DNA from 4 places in the Glutamicibacter soli genome. Region 2 is predicted to be linked to each of the others. Evidence: riboswitches for the same ligand, from Rfam matches in the RefSeq annotation. Region 2 holds a riboswitch; each other region holds the start of a gene.
The links. Region 2 has a riboswitch for thiamine pyrophosphate ahead of thiM (hydroxyethylthiazole kinase). Riboswitches for the same ligand answer to the same signal wherever they lie in the genome.
Positions count from the first base shown of each region.

Region 1: linked by a shared signal. The riboswitch ahead of thiO (glycine oxidase ThiO) and the one ahead of thiM (hydroxyethylthiazole kinase) in region 2 are both predicted to bind thiamine pyrophosphate.
Region 3: linked by a shared signal. The riboswitch ahead of ACTX90_RS01490 (3-oxoacyl-ACP reductase) and the one ahead of thiM (hydroxyethylthiazole kinase) in region 2 are both predicted to bind thiamine pyrophosphate.
Region 4: linked by a shared signal. The riboswitch ahead of ACTX90_RS13430 (ECF transporter S component) and the one ahead of thiM (hydroxyethylthiazole kinase) in region 2 are both predicted to bind thiamine pyrophosphate.

Region 1 covers NZ_CM125969.1:2,487,069-2,491,271, reverse strand. Annotated here, with positions in the region: gene ACTX90_RS11735 (GNAT family protein) at 1-343, shown strand, start outside; gene ACTX90_RS11730 (OsmC family protein) at 348-779, shown strand; gene ACTX90_RS11725 (hypothetical protein) at 980-1,276, opposite strand; TPP riboswitch at 1,505-1,609, shown strand; gene thiO (glycine oxidase ThiO) at 1,597-2,793, shown strand; gene thiS (sulfur carrier protein ThiS) at 2,790-3,032, shown strand; gene ACTX90_RS11710 (thiazole synthase) at 3,037-3,891, shown strand; gene ACTX90_RS11705 (ThiF family adenylyltransferase) at 3,888-4,203, shown strand, end outside.
Region 2 covers NZ_CM125969.1:56,125-60,327, reverse strand. Annotated here, with positions in the region: gene ACTX90_RS00305 (hypothetical protein) at 1-1,414, shown strand, start outside; gene ACTX90_RS00300 (GntR family transcriptional regulator) at 1,411-1,776, shown strand; TPP riboswitch at 2,163-2,257, shown strand; gene thiM (hydroxyethylthiazole kinase) at 2,247-3,041, shown strand; gene thiE (thiamine phosphate synthase) at 3,034-3,675, shown strand; gene thiD (bifunctional hydroxymethylpyrimidine kinase/phosphomethylpyrimidine kinase) at 3,672-4,203, shown strand, end outside.
Region 3 covers NZ_CM125969.1:295,823-300,025, forward strand. Annotated here, with positions in the region: gene ACTX90_RS01475 (HNH endonuclease family protein) at 109-810, opposite strand; gene ACTX90_RS01480 (hypothetical protein) at 1,065-1,688, shown strand; gene ACTX90_RS01485 (hypothetical protein) at 1,693-2,298, shown strand; TPP riboswitch at 2,363-2,456, shown strand; gene ACTX90_RS01490 (3-oxoacyl-ACP reductase) at 2,518-3,327, shown strand; gene ACTX90_RS01495 (NtaA/DmoA family FMN-dependent monooxygenase) at 3,324-4,203, shown strand, end outside.
Region 4 covers NZ_CM125969.1:2,827,007-2,831,209, forward strand. Annotated here, with positions in the region: gene ACTX90_RS13425 (ATP-binding cassette domain-containing protein) at 1-1,312, opposite strand, end outside; gene ACTX90_RS13430 (ECF transporter S component) at 1,309-1,929, opposite strand; TPP riboswitch at 1,994-2,112, opposite strand; gene ACTX90_RS13435 (DUF4235 domain-containing protein) at 2,187-2,438, shown strand; gene mnhG (monovalent cation/H(+) antiporter subunit G) at 2,504-2,911, opposite strand; gene ACTX90_RS13445 (MrpF/PhaF family protein) at 2,911-3,177, opposite strand; gene ACTX90_RS13450 (Na+/H+ antiporter subunit E) at 3,174-3,806, opposite strand; gene ACTX90_RS13455 (Na+/H+ antiporter subunit D) at 3,820-4,203, opposite strand, start outside.

The sequences.
Region 1 (4,203 bases), 1.4 Mb from region 2:
CGTTGCCAACGCTCTTGAAGCGGTCTACTCCCAGCGCGTCTCGGTGCGGATCGCCCAGCTGGGCAAGGAGATCATCGGCTTCGCCGCCTGGAGCGAAACACAGATCGAGCTCTTGTGGGTACGCCACCACGACCGCCACCACGGCGTGGGCAGCGCGCTGCTGAATGACATCCTCGCGCTGTGCCCGGCGGCCTGCATCCTGATCAATGGGCAGAACGCGAGCACCCTCTCGTTTTTTCTCGACCACGGGTTCCAGATCGAAAAGGAAGCCGAGCACACCGACCAGCTGGCCCGGATCCAGCTGCGCCATGTCCGGCTTTCGGCCCCGGACGTGTCACGATAGATCCATGAGCGAAAACACCCGTGAACTGCGTGAAGTCAAAGTCGAACGAGTAGAGTCCAAAAGGTACCGGGCGACCAGCGGCGAAACCGGTGCCAGCCTGGAATTCGGCCAGGGCGAAGGGCTGCTGACCCCGGTGGAGCTGCTGCTGGCGGCCATCGCCGGCTGCTCGGCCATCGACGTCGACGTGGCCACCACGCGCCGCAGCGAGCCGGAGAAGTTCGAGGTGGCCGCCAGCGGCTACAAGCTGAGCGAGGAGGGCGCCGGACGCATGGAGGACATCAAGATGTCCTTCGACCTGAAGTTCCCGGACACCGACGAGGGCCGCAAGGCCGCCGGCATGGTCGAGCGCATCGTGAAGCTCTCCCACGACAAGTACTGCACGGTCTCGCGCACCGTCGAGCTGGGGGCCAAGGTCACCAGCGAGATCGCTGACTAGCGAACCTCCGGCCGCGGCGGGAAGCCGGCAGGGAGCCGGCGCATCACAACGCCGCATCACAACATAGTCAACATGCAACTGCCCGGTGCAGCGGCTCGTGGGGCGGATTCGGGAAGACCGAATCCGCACGAGCGCTGCCCGGGCAGTTGCGCGTGCGCCGCCGCGCAGGGGAGCGTGCCCCGAGCGCGGACGGCGGAAGCCTAACGCTGGGCCAGGACCTGGAAGGTGATGGTTCCCTCGGCATCCACGTTCGCGTCGAGCACCTTGTCATCCAGGGCGTCGGTGACCAGCTCGTCGAGGAAGACGGGACTGCCCTCGCCCTGGATCACCTGGTCCGCCGGCTGCGGGCCGTCGACGACCCGCACGGCGAAACGCGCGGTCTGCTGGCTTTCGGTCTCGTCGGCGGGCTGGATGCGGAGCCCCGCCTCGTTGTCCTCCGTCTGGTTGGTGACCAGCGAGGTCACGATCGCATCGGCCTGATCGGTCAGTGTCAGCACTGTATTCTCCTTCCGGTTGCGGTGCCGCCCGGTTCCGGGCAACTTCACGCAACGCTTCCGTACGAGCCGGGGCGCGGGCAAACGAACTCATGGATCTTTGAGGATTTACCCATCCGGCACCTTGGAACGAGGCGCGCCCGGGACTCCCGGACCGGCTGCGCCGCGCGCGAAGATGACGCGCCCGCGGCGCAGAGTTGGCATTTGTGGTGCAGCTCATGCCTATAATCGCTTCAACTCCGCGGGAGCCTGAACCGACCAGGCTGAGAGGGCACCGAGCCGACCGCTACACCTGATGCGGGTCATGCCGCCGTAGGAAGGAAGTGCCGTCGTTGCACGTTGCCATCATCGGGGCCGGGATCATCGGCCTGTCCACCGCCTTCGAACTGCGTTCGCGCGGCTGCGAGGTCACCGTCATCGACCCGGATCCCGGGCAGGGGGCCAGCCGCGCCGCGGCCGGCATGCTCGCCCCAGCCGCCGAAACCACCTGGGGCCACGGAATCCTGCACGAGCTGCTCGGCGCCTCCAACCAGGCCTACCCGGACTTCGTGCAGCGCATCGAGCAGGCCACCGGCCGGCGCCCGGACTACCTGCAGAACGCAACCCTGGTGGTCGCCGCCGAACCGGCCGACCGCGATGCCCTGCACGAACTGGTGCAGCTGCAGGCCTCCCTGGGCTTCAGCGCACAGACCCTGCTGCCCAGCGCCGCCCGCCGGCTGGAACCGGCGCTGGCCAGCAACATCGCCGGCGCGGTGCGCTGCGCCGGGGACCACCAGATCGACCCGCGCTCCGTGGTGGCGATCCTGGCCGGGCACCTGGACGCCCAGCTGGTCCGCGAACCGGCCGTCGAGCTGCTGCAGCGTGCCGGGACCACCCACGCGGTGCGTACCGGCAGCGGCCGGATCATCGAGGCGGACCAGGTGGTGCTCGCCGCGGGCCTGGGCACCGTGGCCGGGACACCGGAACTTCCGCTGCGCCCGGTCTACGGGGACATCTTCCGGCTGCAGGGCCCTGCGGGCCCGCGGCTGCTCACGCACACGGTGCGCGGGATCGTGCGCCGCGACCCGGTCTACCTGGTGCCGCGCGCGGACGGCTCGCTGGTGCTGGGCGCCAGCAGCCGCGAGGACGGCAACGAGGCGGTCAACATCGGGCAGATGCACAAGCTGCTGGACAACGCCCGCCGCCTGGTGCCCGGGATCGTCGACTGCTCGCTGAACGAGGTCATCGCCCGCGCCAGGCCCGGCACCCCCGACGACCGGCCGCTGATAGGGCGGCTGGATGACGGAATGGTGCTCTCCACCGGCTATTCCCGCCACGGGGTGCTGCTCACCCCCTTCGGCTCCTCGCTGACCGCGGACCTGGTCCTGAGCCAGCCGCCGCACGCAGAGCACGCCCGGGCCGTGGACCCCGCGCGCTTCAGCGGCGGGAGTGCGCCGGACCCGGCAGGACTTTCCCGAGCTGAACCGTCCCGAACCGATCCTTCACGACTTGCACCGACCCGAATGGAGCTGCACCCATGACCATCGACATCACGCTGAACTCAACCCCCACCACGATCCAGCAGGGTTCCACCCTGCGCGATCTGGTCTCTTCGCACTTGGGCCGCGAACTTGACGAACAGGGCCAGGCCGCCGACGGCACCAAGCTGGGCCTGGCCGTCGCCGTGAACGGCGCGGTGGTCCCGCGCAGCGCTTGGGCGCAGCGGGAATTGGCCGCCGGCCACACCGTCGAACTCGTCACCGCCGCCCAGGGAGGCTGAACCAATGCAGCGCAGCACGCAGAACACCACTGAAACCACCGCCGCCGCGGACCTCACCGAGCTGGATGCCGTCAACGACGCCTTCGAGGTGGCAGGGCGCAGCTTCGGCTCCCGGCTGATCCTGGGCACCGGCGGGGCCACCTCGCTGAGCACCCTGGAGCAGGCGCTCGCGCTCTCCGGCACCGAATTGACCACGGTGTCCATCCGGCACTACTCGGCCGGCGGCTCGGCCAGCGTGTACGAGCTGCTGCAGCGCCACGGCATCGCCGCGCTGCCGAATACCGCTGGCTGCTTCACCGCCCGCGACGCGATCCTCACCGCCCACCTGGCGCGCGAGGCGCTGGAAACGAACTGGGTGAAGCTGGAGGTGATCGCCGACGAGCACACCCTGCTGCCCGACCCGCTGGAGCTGTTCGCCGCCGCCGAGCAGCTGGTCGCCGACGGCTTCGAGGTCTTCGCCTACACCAACGACGACCCTGCGCTGGCCGCCCGGCTGCAGGACGCCGGGGTCGCGGCGGTCATGCCGGCCGGGGCGCCCATCGGCTCCGGGCTGGGCATCCTGAACCCGCACAACATCGCCACCATCGTCTCCCGCGCCACCGTCCCGGTGATCCTGGATGCCGGGGTGGGTACCGCTTCCGACGCCGCGAAGGCGATGGAGCTGGGCTGCGACGCGGTGCTGCTGGCCAGCGCCGTGACCCGCGCCCACAACGCCCCGCTGATGGCCGCCGCGATGCGCGACGCCGTGCGCGCCGGACGCGCCGCCCGGCTGGCGGGGCGCATCCCGGTGCGCGACACCGCGCTGGCCTCCTCCCCGGGCGAGGGAATGATGCAGGCGCTGATCGGGGACTTCTCGTGAGCGGCCGCGCACCGCTGGTCGCACCGCGCACCGCGCTGGACCCTGCCCAGCTGGCCCGCTATTCCCGGCACCTGACCCTGCCCGGGGTCGGGGAGGAAGGCCAGCGCCGCATCGCCGCCGCGCGCGTGCTGGTCATCGGCGCCGGGGGACTGGGCAGCCCGATCTCCAGCTACCTGATCGCCGCCGGGGTGGGCACGCTGGCGGTCATGGACGACGACACCGTGGAGCTGTCCAACCTGCAGCGCCAGATCATGCACCGCCAGTCGGACGTCGGGGCGCGCAAGGTCGACTCGGTGCCCCGGCTGGCGGCGC
Region 2 (4,203 bases):
CCTCGCGGCAATCCCGTACTACGACGAATCGCCGCTTCGCATTCCCGAGGCCATCGGGGCGGCCGCGACCCCGGCGCTGTGGGTCGCCTTCATCTACATCGCAGGGCAGTTCACCTGGCCCCACAAGCTCCGGCCGAAGCGCACGGCCTCGCTGCAGCCTCGGACCTTGTCCGGGCTGGTGCCCAAGTCCCTGGTCGGAATCATGGCGGCAACCTTCGCCGCCGGCATGCTGGCGATTTACAGCGTCCGCGACGTCACGGGCTTCGCCCCCACGCCGGAGGTCATCGAGGACGACGGCGACGGCTACTACATGACCGCCGATGCCCAGGACGGGTTGCGTTCGGCCGCAGAGGTCCTGCCCTATCTGGCACTGAGCCTGGTCCTCCTGCTGGTCGCCGCCTTCGCCGCCACCATCCTCATCCTGCGGCGCAAGCCGCTGGACGGCATCAGCGAGCACGACAACCGGCTGCTGCGCATCACCTGGCTCAATCGCCTCTACCGCACGGTGACGGTGCTCCTGGCCGGCCTCGCCGGCGAAGCCCTGCACTTCAAGGCACGGTGGATCTCCGATGACGCCGACAAATCCATGGGTGGCGAAGGCATCGAGTACTGGGAACGGATGAACGACCTCGCGGGCCGGTGGGACCAGACCGCCAACTACATCGCCCTGGCCATCACCGTCGTCATGTTCTTCTGGCGCCCGCCGGTGAACTTCGAATCCCTGCGGCCGGCCGTCTCCAGCGCCTTCACCCGGCTGCGCGAGCAGCTGTTCGCGGTGCAGTATCTGAGCGCCATGGCGGCCATCCTGCTGGTCGCCGTCGGATGGCCAATGCTGCCGAGCTCCGAGACGCAGGAGATGCCGACCGCCGAACGCGCCACCGCCATCCTGGCCCTCCTCGCGGGCGCGACGCTGTTCTACCTGCTGGTCAACGCCGCCTACCTGGCGTACATGGCGATCAAGACCCGCGCGGCCGCGCGAATGCCCAAACCCGCCGCACGGCTGCCGCTGTGGACCTATGTCGTTGCCGGACTCCTGATGGCGGCCAGCCTATACTTCCTGCTCTTCCCTCCGCTGGATCCGCTGCGGGGATTTGTCGCGCCGAACCGGTGGATCATTGCCGGGCTGGCCGCGGCACTGCTCGCCGCGCATGCAGGATTCGTCCTGCTCGTCCGCTCCGTGGCGATCCCTTGGCAGGTGGGCGCAGAGGTGGAAATCTGGTATCGGCAGGTGCTTGAAATCCGCTCGCTGCGCGTAGTCGCCGGCGCGTTCGTGGCCATGCCAATGATGGGATACCAGTTGTTCGCCGAATTCTCCCTGTTCGGCCTGCTGGTCTTCTGTGCGCCGGCGGTGCTGGCGCTTCCGCGCCCGCAAGGTTCGATGCGGCCGGAGACCAGTGACGCGGGCCGCCGATGAGCGCCCAGATCACCGTTGACCTGGACTCGGCGCTGCCGCCCTATGAACAGATCCGCGCCCAGGTGGCTTCGCTGATTTCGCTGGGCGAACTGGCCGCCGGGAGCAGGCTGCCCACGGTGCGCGCGCTGGCCGCCGATCTGGGTGTGGCCGCCGGCACCGTGGCCCGCGCCTACAAGGAACTGGAGGCCGAAGGACTGATCTCCTCGCGTCGCCGGGCGGGCACCGTGGTCAATGAGCTGCCAGGGCAGCCAGCGCTGGACGAGCACCTGGTCGAGGCAGTGGACAGGGTCTGGGCACTGGCCGCGGAGCTGGGGGTGGACGCGGCGACGGTCAAGGCGCTGGTTGCGCGGAGGACGCGATAGCTCGGTAACCCTGTCACCACCGCATCATTTCCCGAGCAACCGGGATTCGGTTGACGGTGTCCGCCCCTCTTTGTAGGCTCAGCCTAAGCTCACCGCAATGCTTGGAATGGATAACCTGTGGATCCGGTTTCGATTTTGATCGTCTGCGTTTTGGTCATACTTTGCGCGCTGCCGTTTGCCATAGGCGCCATGCGCAGTCTCGACCGACGAGCCGACGACCTCGAAGGATCTGACCCGGAAATCTCCAGGGCACTTCGGGAAGCGCGGAAGAATATCGATCGCGGCAGGGGCTACGAAGATCCGAGGCTCTAGCGGCCGGCATGGGCCGGCCGACTTCCAACGGCGTTAAGGATTTGTCCTTGCGCAGATATCTGCGTACCCTCGGGATCAGTGACACGGGGTGTCGGAGAAGCCGACTGAGATGAGACCCGTTGAACCTGAACTAGGTCAAGCTAGCGGAGGGATGTCGCATGACTCTGCCTATTGTTGCCCGCAATTACCGGGAACAATCCCCCTTGGTGTTCTGCCTGACAAACACCGTGGTTACCAACTTCACCGCCAATGTACTGCTGGCTTCCGGCGCGGCCCCGGCCATGACTGACCTGCCCGGGGAAGCCGGGCCGTTCGCCGCGGCCGCCTCGGCCGTGCTGGTCAACCTGGGCACGCCCACCACCGAGCAGCTGCGCGCCATGGAAGAAGCCGTCGAGTCGGCGAGCGCCGCAGGCACCCCCTGGGTGCTGGATCCGGTGGCCGTCGGAGCGTTGCCGGTCCGCACGGAATTCGCCCGGCGCATCGTCGCCCGCCGCCCCACGCTGATCCGCGGCAACGCCTCGGAAATCATGGCGCTGGCCGGCTGGGAGTCCTCCGGCCGAGGTGTGGATTCGCTGGACAGCGTGCAGGAAGCCACCGCCGCCGGGCGTGAGCTGGCAGTGAAATACGGTTCGGTGGTCGCGATCTCCGGCGAGGCGGACGCCATCATCGACGCGCAGCGCACCGTGCTGGTGCACACCAACGGCATCGGCCTGACCCGCATCACCGGCGGAGGCTGCGCCCTGGGTGCGGTGTGCGCGGGCATGCTCGCGGTGCATGAGGACCCGTTCGAAGCCGCCGTGGCGGCCCATGGTTACTACGGCCTGGCCGCCGAAAAGGCGCTGGCCGCCAGCTCCGGGCCGGGCAGTTTTGCCGTGGCCTTCCTCGATTCCCTGGCGGCCGTCGAGCCCGCCGCACTTGAGACCCTGAACTGTGAGGAAAAGACCTATGCGTGATCTCGGAGCCTACCTGGTGGCCAACACCGCCAGCTGCAGCCCGCATAGCACCCTTGAGGTGATCGAGGCAGCCGTGGCCGGCGGGATCCAGTGGATCCAGCTGCGCGCCAAGGAGGAAAGCGCCCGCGAGTTCTTCGAGCTGACGCTTGCGGCCGCAAAGCTGACCGAGGGCAAGGCGCAGCTGCTGGTCAACGACCGCATCGACGTATTCCTGGCGGCCCGCGCCGCCGGGGCCGCGGTGGCCGGCATCCACATCGGGCAGAAGGACGTGCCGGTGTCCCTGGCCCGCCAGCTGATCGGCGAGGGCATCATCGGGCTCAGCGCCTCCACGCGGGAGCAGATCGCCCAGGCCAACCTGGATGCCGAGTTCATCGACTACCTGGGTGTTGGCGCGGTGCGCGCCACCCCGACCAAGAAGGACCACCCCACCCCGCTGGGCCTGGACGGCTTCGCGGAACGCACCGGCTGGACCGCGCTGCCCTGCGTGGCCATCGGCGCGGTGACCGCCGATGACGCCGCGGCCATCCGCGCCGGCGGCGGCGCCGGGATGGCCGTGGTGCGCCCGGTCTGCCAGGCAGATGATCCGCGCAGCGCCAGCGCCCAGCTGGTTTCCGCCTGGGAGGCGGCCAGGTGAACATCCTTTCCATCGCGGGCTCCGACCCGTCCGGCGGCGCCGGCATCCAGGCCGATCTGAAGGCCATTGCCGCCAACGGCGGCTACGGCATGGCAGTGATCACGGCGCTGACCGCGCAGAACACCCGCGGGGTCAGCGGAGTGCAGGCCATCGACGGGGATTTCGTCACCGCGCAGCTTGAAACGCTCAGCGCGGATGTGCGCATCGACGCGGTGAAGATCGGCATGCTGGCAAACCAGGAGATCATCGGCGCTGTCGCCGCCTGGCTGGATACCGTCAACGCCCCGGTGGTGCTGGACCCGGTCATGGTGGCCACCAGCGGCGATGCCCTGCTGGAGGACGCCGCCGCGCTGCACCCGCTGCTGGCCCGCGCCACCGTGATCACCCCGAACACCGCCGAGCTCGGCGCGCTGCTCGGCGAAGCCGCCGCGCAGGACTGGGAGCTCGTGCTGGAGCAGGCCCGGCGTCTGGCCTCCGCCCACGACGTGCTGGTGCTGGCCAAGGGCGGGCACCTGGCCGGGGCGCAGT
Region 3 (4,203 bases), 240 kb from region 2:
ATAACATCCATGATGCCATATCTCCAGCCGGTTGAACATACATCCAGGGTGGTAATTTACTGTGAAATACTCAGCCCGGGGGCTGAGTGCGGTGCCGGAGGGCTTCTGCTATATGCAGGAGGTCAGGATCTTCTTGATGGAATCATGCTCGGCTTGTGTCATCCATGCACCGTACTTGGCCTTGACCTGGGTCTGCCGCGACACGTATTCGCAGCGGAAGTCCTTGTTGGGTGGCAGCCATGTTGCCGCGTCCTTGTCGCCCTTGGCGGCGTTTGTGGGTCCGTCCGAGGCGAGGAGATTCAACGGATCGTTGGCGAACTGGAGGCGCTCATCCTTGCTCCATTTCTGGGCGCCCTTCTGCCAGGCGTCCGACAGCGCGACGACATGGTCGATCTGTACGGCGGAACTTGTGGTTTGGCCGCGCTCGAAATTGATCGTCTTGCCCGTGTAGGGGTCATGGAAAGTTCCGCTCAATACCACGCAGTCGACCCGGGCCGGTTTGTATTCAACATTGTCCAGATCGCGAGCGAGGATATCGTTGCGCGCATCGCAGCCGTTGTTGTCGGTATCTTTCCATCCGTTGCTGAATTGCTCGCGAGAGTAGCCGGTCTTCGGTGCGCGACCCTTGATGGCGATGTCTTCCAATTGGTTCAGGGACGTGGCATACGTCGCCTGCTGATCGGCTGTCGGGGTCGCGGCCTGGGCGCCGTTTGTCCCGGTGAAATCCGTGGAAGCCAGCGATGAGCAGGAAACCAGTCCGAGGGTGGATGCGACGAGAACTAGGGACAGGGTGCGGCGCAGCAGTCGCATGCGGTGGTACTTCTCCTTGAATATGCGGCGGGACTGCAATCCGCGGTCCCAGCATTCGACTCTATGTGCCTGCACCGACGAAACTCTGATTCGCTCCAGGTGTCTTGCTGTGATTCTCTTCTCGGAAGTTGGCAGGCTGAATTGAAAAAGTTACCATTTTGCCGCCATAATCCGCTGTGACAAGTATTGTTTTCTTTCGGTAGGCGAAATATGGTCAGCATGATGCTGATTTGAATGACCATCGGGATGTTGCTGTGAAGAAGTTTCTGTATCCACTGCTGGCCGGCGTACTGCTGCTCAGTGCCTGTACGACACCCGTATCCAAGCTTAAACCCGTGGAACAGCAAGATCTCGGCGGGTATGACTCGGCCTGGGAAGCGGAACAACACGGTGACGATCCCTACGCGAAGTATTACCAAGAAGGTGTTCCGATTTTCTCAGAGCTGCAAACACAGGTTCTGCGAGCTACCCCGATCTTCGGCGACCTTGATACGCGTGATGATGGGGACGAATTTGCCATGGGACTTTCGGGATTTTTCCGATCCACGACCTTTATAGGCGAAAATGGCGAGCAAGAGGTTATCAACGATTCGACATCCATGAGCGGCACCGCGGAAGAAGCGGGTGATTACAAGGTTGAATTTGGTTGCTGGGGTGTTGGGCGCGCGGCCGTGCAGGTTTTCATCAACGTAGATTTTCCGGAAATTGGCATGGAGCCATCGGTCGAGATCCCATTGACCTGCGAGGTCCCCGCAGCAACCACCCACGGCGAGTTTGAAATCGGTCCATCCGCCGAGAGCTACAGCATTTTGGTTTCCGGTGATCCCGAAACCATCGGATCCTACGAACTCAACCTGTACCAAAATGATGGCAAGTGAGCGAATGAAGAAAATGCTGCCTCTGCTCGGAGCTGTAATTCTTGCGCTCACGTCCTGCACAACTCCGGTGTCCCAGCTCGGCCCGCTAGATCGCGAATCGCCCAGGCAACAGTCAAACACCCTCCAATTCCAGCAACCCGTCGAGGAATCGTCGCCTGAGGAGATCGCCCACCGCCAAGAAGTTGCACTGCACTACCCGCCGCTGATGTATCTGGCGATGGTCGGAATATCCTCAGACCCTACCGCTATGGACGGCATAGGATTCTGGCAGGGCGAAATCGAGCAGCGCGGATATCAAGGGTTGGTTGCATGGAACGCCGCACGCTTTCTGTACCAGCAAGGCGGAACCCTTGCGCCGGAAGAACTCTCCTTGGAAACAGATGGCTTACCGGGTCCCTATTTGATCAAGTTCAGTTGTTCAGGCGTGGGCCAGATCGACCTACGCGTCAGGGATGGGCAGAGCGCCCTGAAGCAAAAAATTGTCCAGTGCTCGACAGATCCGAATGTCGTGGAATTCGAACTTGACGAGAAAAATATCGAGAATCTGGTCATCGAGCTGATCCCGGAGCTCTCGGCTCCGGCGGGTTTTGAAGTCCAGGTCATCCAGTAGCTCCGGAAACACCCGGCGAAGACACGTGTTCGGCCGTCCCGGACGGCTTGTGGTACTAATGGGACGTAGTGACACGGGGTGCCGCCATGCGGCTGAGATAAAACCCGTCGAACCTGATCCAGTTAGCACTGGCGAAGGGAATGTCCTGGATACCTCGATGCCACGCATCTACGCCGGGGTCCCGTTCGCCTTGACACATCTTCAAGGAGTTCGAGCACCATGAACGCACACGCAGCAACCGACACCGCAGCATCCACCACCACCGCACTGCCGCTCAAGGAACAACTGGTGCTGGTCACCGGCGGCGCCCGCGGGCTGGGCGCGGCCATCAGCGCCGCTTTTCTGGACGCCGGGGCGAAGGTCGTCGTCAACTACCGCAGCTCGTCGCAGGCGGCCGAGGAACTTGCCGCCGCATTCCCCGGACAGGCGCTGGCATTGCAGGCCGACGTGCGCGACGCCGCCGGGCTGAAGGACCTGGCCGCCGCCGCGGCCGAGCACTTCGGCCGCCCGATCACCACCTTGGTCAACAACGCGCTGGTGGATTTCTCCTTCAACGCAGATGCCCGTTCCAAGGCAGACGAGCTGTCCGCCGAAGAGCTCACTGCCCAGTTCGCCGGTTCCGTGCTCGCACCTGTCGCCGCGATCCAGGCAGTGCTGCCGGGCATGCGCCAGGCGGGCTTCGGACGCATCGTCAACATCGGCACCAACCTGTTCCAGCACCCAGTGGTCCCGTACCACGACTACACCGCGACCAAGGCGGCGCTGCTCTCGCTGACCCGCACCTTCGCGGATGACCTGGGCCCGGAAGGCATCAACGTCAACATGGTTTCCGGGGGCCTGCTGCGCACCACGGATGCCTCGGCCGCCACTCCTGAAGAGGTCTTCGACCTGATCGCCTCCGGCACCCCGCTGCGCCGGGTGACCTCGCCGGCCGAGCTCGCCGACGCGGTGCTGTTCTTCGCCTCGCCGCTCTCGCGCGGGGTGACCGGACAGAACCTGATCGTCGACGGCGGCCTGGTCAAGGGATGAGCGCATCGAGGAAGCAGGCCCGGTTCAACCTGTTCATCTACGGCGCGGGGCACCACCAGGCGGCCTGGCGGGCGCCGGATTCCCCGGCCGAGCGGCTGGGCGAGACCGCGTACTACGTCGAATTGGCGCAGCTGGCCGAACGCGGCCTGCTGGACGCGGTGTTCCTGGCCGACGGCCAAGCCGTCTCCCCGGAGGCCGCGGCGGCAGGTCCTACTTGGTTCTTCGAACCGTTTACGCTGCTGTCCGCGCTGAGCCAGAAGACCAGCCGGATCGGTCTGGTCTGCACGGTGTCCTCCAGCTTCTACACCCCGTTCCACGCCGCGCGCATGCTGGCCAGCCTGGACCGGCTCTCCGGCGGCCGGGCCGGCGCCAATGTGGTCACCAGCATGTGGGATACCGAGGCGCAGAACCACGGGCGCGAAACCCTGGGCGACCATGCCTACCGCTACGGCCGCGCCGACGAGTTCATCACGGTGCTGCGGGGGCTGTTCGGATCCTACCCCTCAGCGGCGGTGCGGGCCGACCGCGCAGGCGTGTTCACCGACCCGCGGCAGCTGTCGGCCATCGACCACGCGGGCGAGCACTTCGGTGTGCGCGGGCCGCTGAATATCCCCGACGGGCCGCAAGGCTCCCCGGTGCTGTTCCAGGCAGGGGCCTCCGCCCAGGGGCGCGAGCTCGCGGCGGCCCATGCCGAGGCGATCTACGCGGTGGCCGCCGACCGGCAGATGGCGCTGGACTACGCACAGGACGTGCGGTCCCAGGCCGCCGCGGCCGGGCGCGATCCGCAGGCCCTGGCCATCATGCCGGGGCTGGTCGCCTACGTGGGCCGCACGCTGGAGGAGGCCAAGGACAAGCAGCGCCGGCTCAACGACCTGC
Region 4 (4,203 bases), 1.1 Mb from region 2:
CCGACAACCGGCGCTTCTCCCCTCCGGAAAGCGTGAACGGGTTGGCTTCGGCCAAGTCCTGCAGGCCAAGCCGCTCCAGCAACTCCTGCACCCGGGCCTCGACCTGCCGCGGATCGTACTTCTGCTCCTCGGCCGCGCCGTGCCTGGCGCGCAGCGGCGCGAAAGCCAGCTCCTCGCGCACGGACTGGGTGACGAACTGGTGCTCGGGTTCCTGGAACACCGAGCCGATGCGGGCGACCAGCGCTCCGGCCTTCCAGCTGAACGGCGAGGGCGGCAACCCGTCGGCCAGCTGGGGGCTGGCGGCGAACTGGCCTGACACAGGTTGCAGCAGCCCGCCCAGGGTCAGTGCCAGCGTGGACTTCCCTGCCCCGTTCTCCCCGCGGATCACCAGGGCCCTGCCGCCGGTGACCTCGAAGCTGGCCGGGGCGGTGCGCACAGCATGCTCGCCCCGCGCGCAAACCAGCTCCTCGGCGTGCAGCATCGGGGCGCCGCCGGCCCTCGGCGCCGGTGAGGTCTGCGGAACATAGCCCGGAATCCAGACCCCTGCCTGCGCCAATTCGGCGCGCACCGCCGCGTCCCCGGCCAGCGCCTCGGGGTGCAGGTCGTGGGCGATCCCCCCGCCGGGGGCCAGCACCAGCACCCGATCCACCTGCCGGGCCCACGCCTCCAGCCGGTGCTCCACCACGATCAGCGTCGCCCCGGTGGACTCCACGGCGCCGATCACTGCATCGCGCAACGGCGGGATGCTGCCCGGGTCGATATTCGCGGTCGGCTCGTCAAGCAGCATCAGCCCGGGGCGCATGGCCAGGATCCCGGCCAGGGCCAGGCGCTGCTTCTGCCCGCCGGACAGTTCCTGCGTGCGATGTTCGTAGCCCAGTGCGCCGAGCCCCACGGCGTCAAGCGCCTGCGGGATCCGCTCGCGGATCTCCTGCGGGTCGACACCCAGGTTCTCGGCGCCGAAGGCGACGTCGTCACCCACCCGGCTCTGCACCACCTGGGTTTCCGGATCCTGCTGCATCAGGCCCACCGGGAAGCTGCGCGCGAACGCATCCTGCCCGCCGACCAGCAGCTCGCCGGTGGGACCGGCGTCCTGGTCGACTTCGAGCACGCCGGCCAGCGCATGCAAGAAGGTGGATTTGCCGGCCCCCGACGGGCCCAGCAGGAGCACCTTCTGACCTGCAGGGATCTGCACGTCAAGTCCGGCGATGGCCGGGCGGTCGCGCTCGGCATGCTGCCAGGTGAAGCCGCGCGCGCTGATCTCCACACCCTGCCGGGTCAGCGGGGCCGTACGCCCGATGGCGGCGGCGCTCATTTGCGCACCGCAAGCGCCGGTTCCAGGTGCGCGCGGCGGCTGGCGAGGTTGCTCAGCGCGCCGGTGCGGGCCAGCGCCCGGGTAATCCACCAGGACAGCAGGCCGGCGACCACCAGGCCAGACACGGCGGTGGCTCCCACGTGGAACAGCTTCATGGACTCGGTGTATTCGGCCACGCTGCCCACGACGTAGGCTTCGCTGAGGCCGGCAAACAGGCCCGAGCCCAGGCCTGCAAGCAACGCCACCGGCAGGTTCCAGCGGCGGTAGCGGAACAGCGCGAACACCAGCTCGGCGCCCAGCCCCTGGACCAGGCCGGAAATCAGCACCGGCATGCCCCAGTGCGTGCCCAGCAGCGCCTCGACCACGGCGGCCAGCACCTCGCAGAACAGTGCGGCGCCGGGCTTGCGGATGATCAGCGCGCCGAGCACCGCCGGGAACAGCCACAGGCCGGTAAGCAGGGCAGTGCCGGGTGGGAAGGCGGTGAAGGCCAGCGAGAACAGGCCGTAGCTCGCGGACCAGGCCCAGAAGACCACGCCGGAAGCGACGGCGATGACCGAGGCGATGACGATATCGACTACGCGCCAGGTGCTGCGCTGCGTCGTGCGGGTTGTGCTCATGAGGTGTCCTCCTTGATCAGGAGGGGGGATGAACGGAATCGGGGCGCTGTCCAGCGCCGGTCCGCATCCGAGATGCTCGACTTCCTTCGCCGGTACTAACCGGAGCAGGTTCGAGGGTCTGCGATCTATCGCACTCTCAGCGCCTTTCGCCGCGAACGGCTTGACGCTCCCCTGTCGGAATAATTACTGCCCACCCACCATACCGCAGGTAAGCTGGCAACGGAACGATAAGTCACAACGTTGAACGTGAGGTCCACATGAACGCAGTACAAAAGCTCATCGCAACCGGCATTTCCCTGGGTGCGGGCTTCCTCGGCAGCAAGCTGGTCGATCAGGTCTGGAAGGGTTTCACCGGCAACACCGCCCCGCGCAAGGGCAGCGAGGAAGCCGCCGAGGCTTCCATGCGCCAGGCGCTGGGCTTCGCCGTGTTCTCCGCCGTGGTCGCAGCGGTCATCCAAGTGCTGGCTGATCGCGGCACCACCAAGGCCATCGCCAAGTTCACCAAGTAGCACTCCAGCGCAACAGCAGCGGGGCATTGCCTGCTCAGGGAATGGCCCGCTGCTGTTGGTTGAAGTTATTTCGCGTCCGGCCCGGTCTCCTGCGGATCAATTTCCGGCACGGTCCCGGTGTGCGGGGCGGAGGTCACCTTCTCCACGACCTGGCGCAGCTCGTCGGAGTACAGGGTCTCCTTGGCCGCGTGCTTGGTGCGGTAGCCGGCGCGGCCGATCATGTGCGCAGACACCGGGGCGGTCAGCAGCTGCATCGCCCAGGCAAGGACGAGGACCGGGATGACGGTCCAGCTGCGCAGGTGGATGGCCAGTCCGGCGAAGATCAGCAGGAAGCCCAGCACCTGGGGTTTGGTGGCCGCATGCATGCGGGTGAGCATGTCGGGAAAGGTCAGCAGGCCGATGCCGGCAATCAGGGACATCAGGCAGCCCAGAATCAGCAGCACGGCGACGAGGATGTCGAGGAAAAGGTCCATTACGCGTTCCTCTGATCCGAGACATAGCGCGAGACGGTCACCGAGCCGATGAACCCGATGGTGCAGGCGGCGACCACGAACAGCACGTAGTCGGTATGCCTGTTCAACGCCATCTCCAGGCACAGGGCCGCGGAGATGATCAGCAGCATGACATCCAGGGCCAGCACCCGGTCGAGGATCGAGGGGCCTTTCGCCACACGGACCAGGCAGGCGATGGCGCCCAGCCCGAGCAGGCTGCCGCAGATCCAGACGACAACTTCGATCATGGCTTCTCCTTTGTCCTTCTCACGCGGGGGCTGCATTCGTTCTTGATGGCTTCGTACTCGTCCTGGCTGCCGATGGCCATGATCAGGCGGCGTTCGATGTCGCGGATGTTCTCCCGCGCCTTCGCGACCTCCTGGGCCGAGTCGACGTCGATGTAGTGCAGATACAGGGTCGAGGAGCTGCGGTCCACGTCGAGCACGAAGGACCCGGGAATCAGCGTCAGCACATGGCCCACGGTCATCACGATCAGGTCCGAGTCGGTGCGCAGCGGCACCGCGATCACCGAGCTGCGCGTCTTCTTCCCGCGCACCACCGCCAGCCAGGCGACGTGCACGCTGGCGGCGACGACCTGGCCCAGGAACCATCCGAACAGCTTGACGCAGTACCAGAGGTTCAGCCGCCCGGAGAGCACCACCGGCGGCAGCGGGAACAGGTTCACGATGACCAGCGCGATGACGGCGCCAAAGATCAGGTTGCCCGGGGAGAAGTCCTGCCAGAGCGCTCCCCAGACGAAAACCAGCAGGAGCAGCAGCGGCCACTCCTGCTTGAGCGTGGCGCGGTGGCGGACGCCGGCGGTGTCCAGCGCGTCGTCGATGCGCTGGTCGCGCGGGGCCAGGTTCTTATTCGGCATGTTGTCCCTCCGCTCAGTAACTCAGGATGGCGTTGATGTACGGTTCGTGGGCGATCAGCTGCGCCGCCACTCGCTGGCAGAACTCGAAGATCGGCCCGGCGAACACCGTCAGCGCGATGCCCGCCACCACCAGCGAGCCGGTGGCGTAGCGCATGCCCCAGGGCAGCGTCTCGGATTCGAGTTCGCGGGCCAGCTTCAGGCCCAGGTGCGGCGCCTGGGCGCCGCCGGCGGCGGTCTGGTCCGCGACCTTCGCCGCCTCGTCCACCAGGTCCGGGTTGGGGATCTCGGCGTCCGCCGCGCGGCGCCAGAACATGCGGGCCCACACGCGGATGATCGCCAGCAGGGTCAGCAGGCTGGTCAGCAGGCCGGCGGCGATGACCGCCCAGGTCAACGCGTC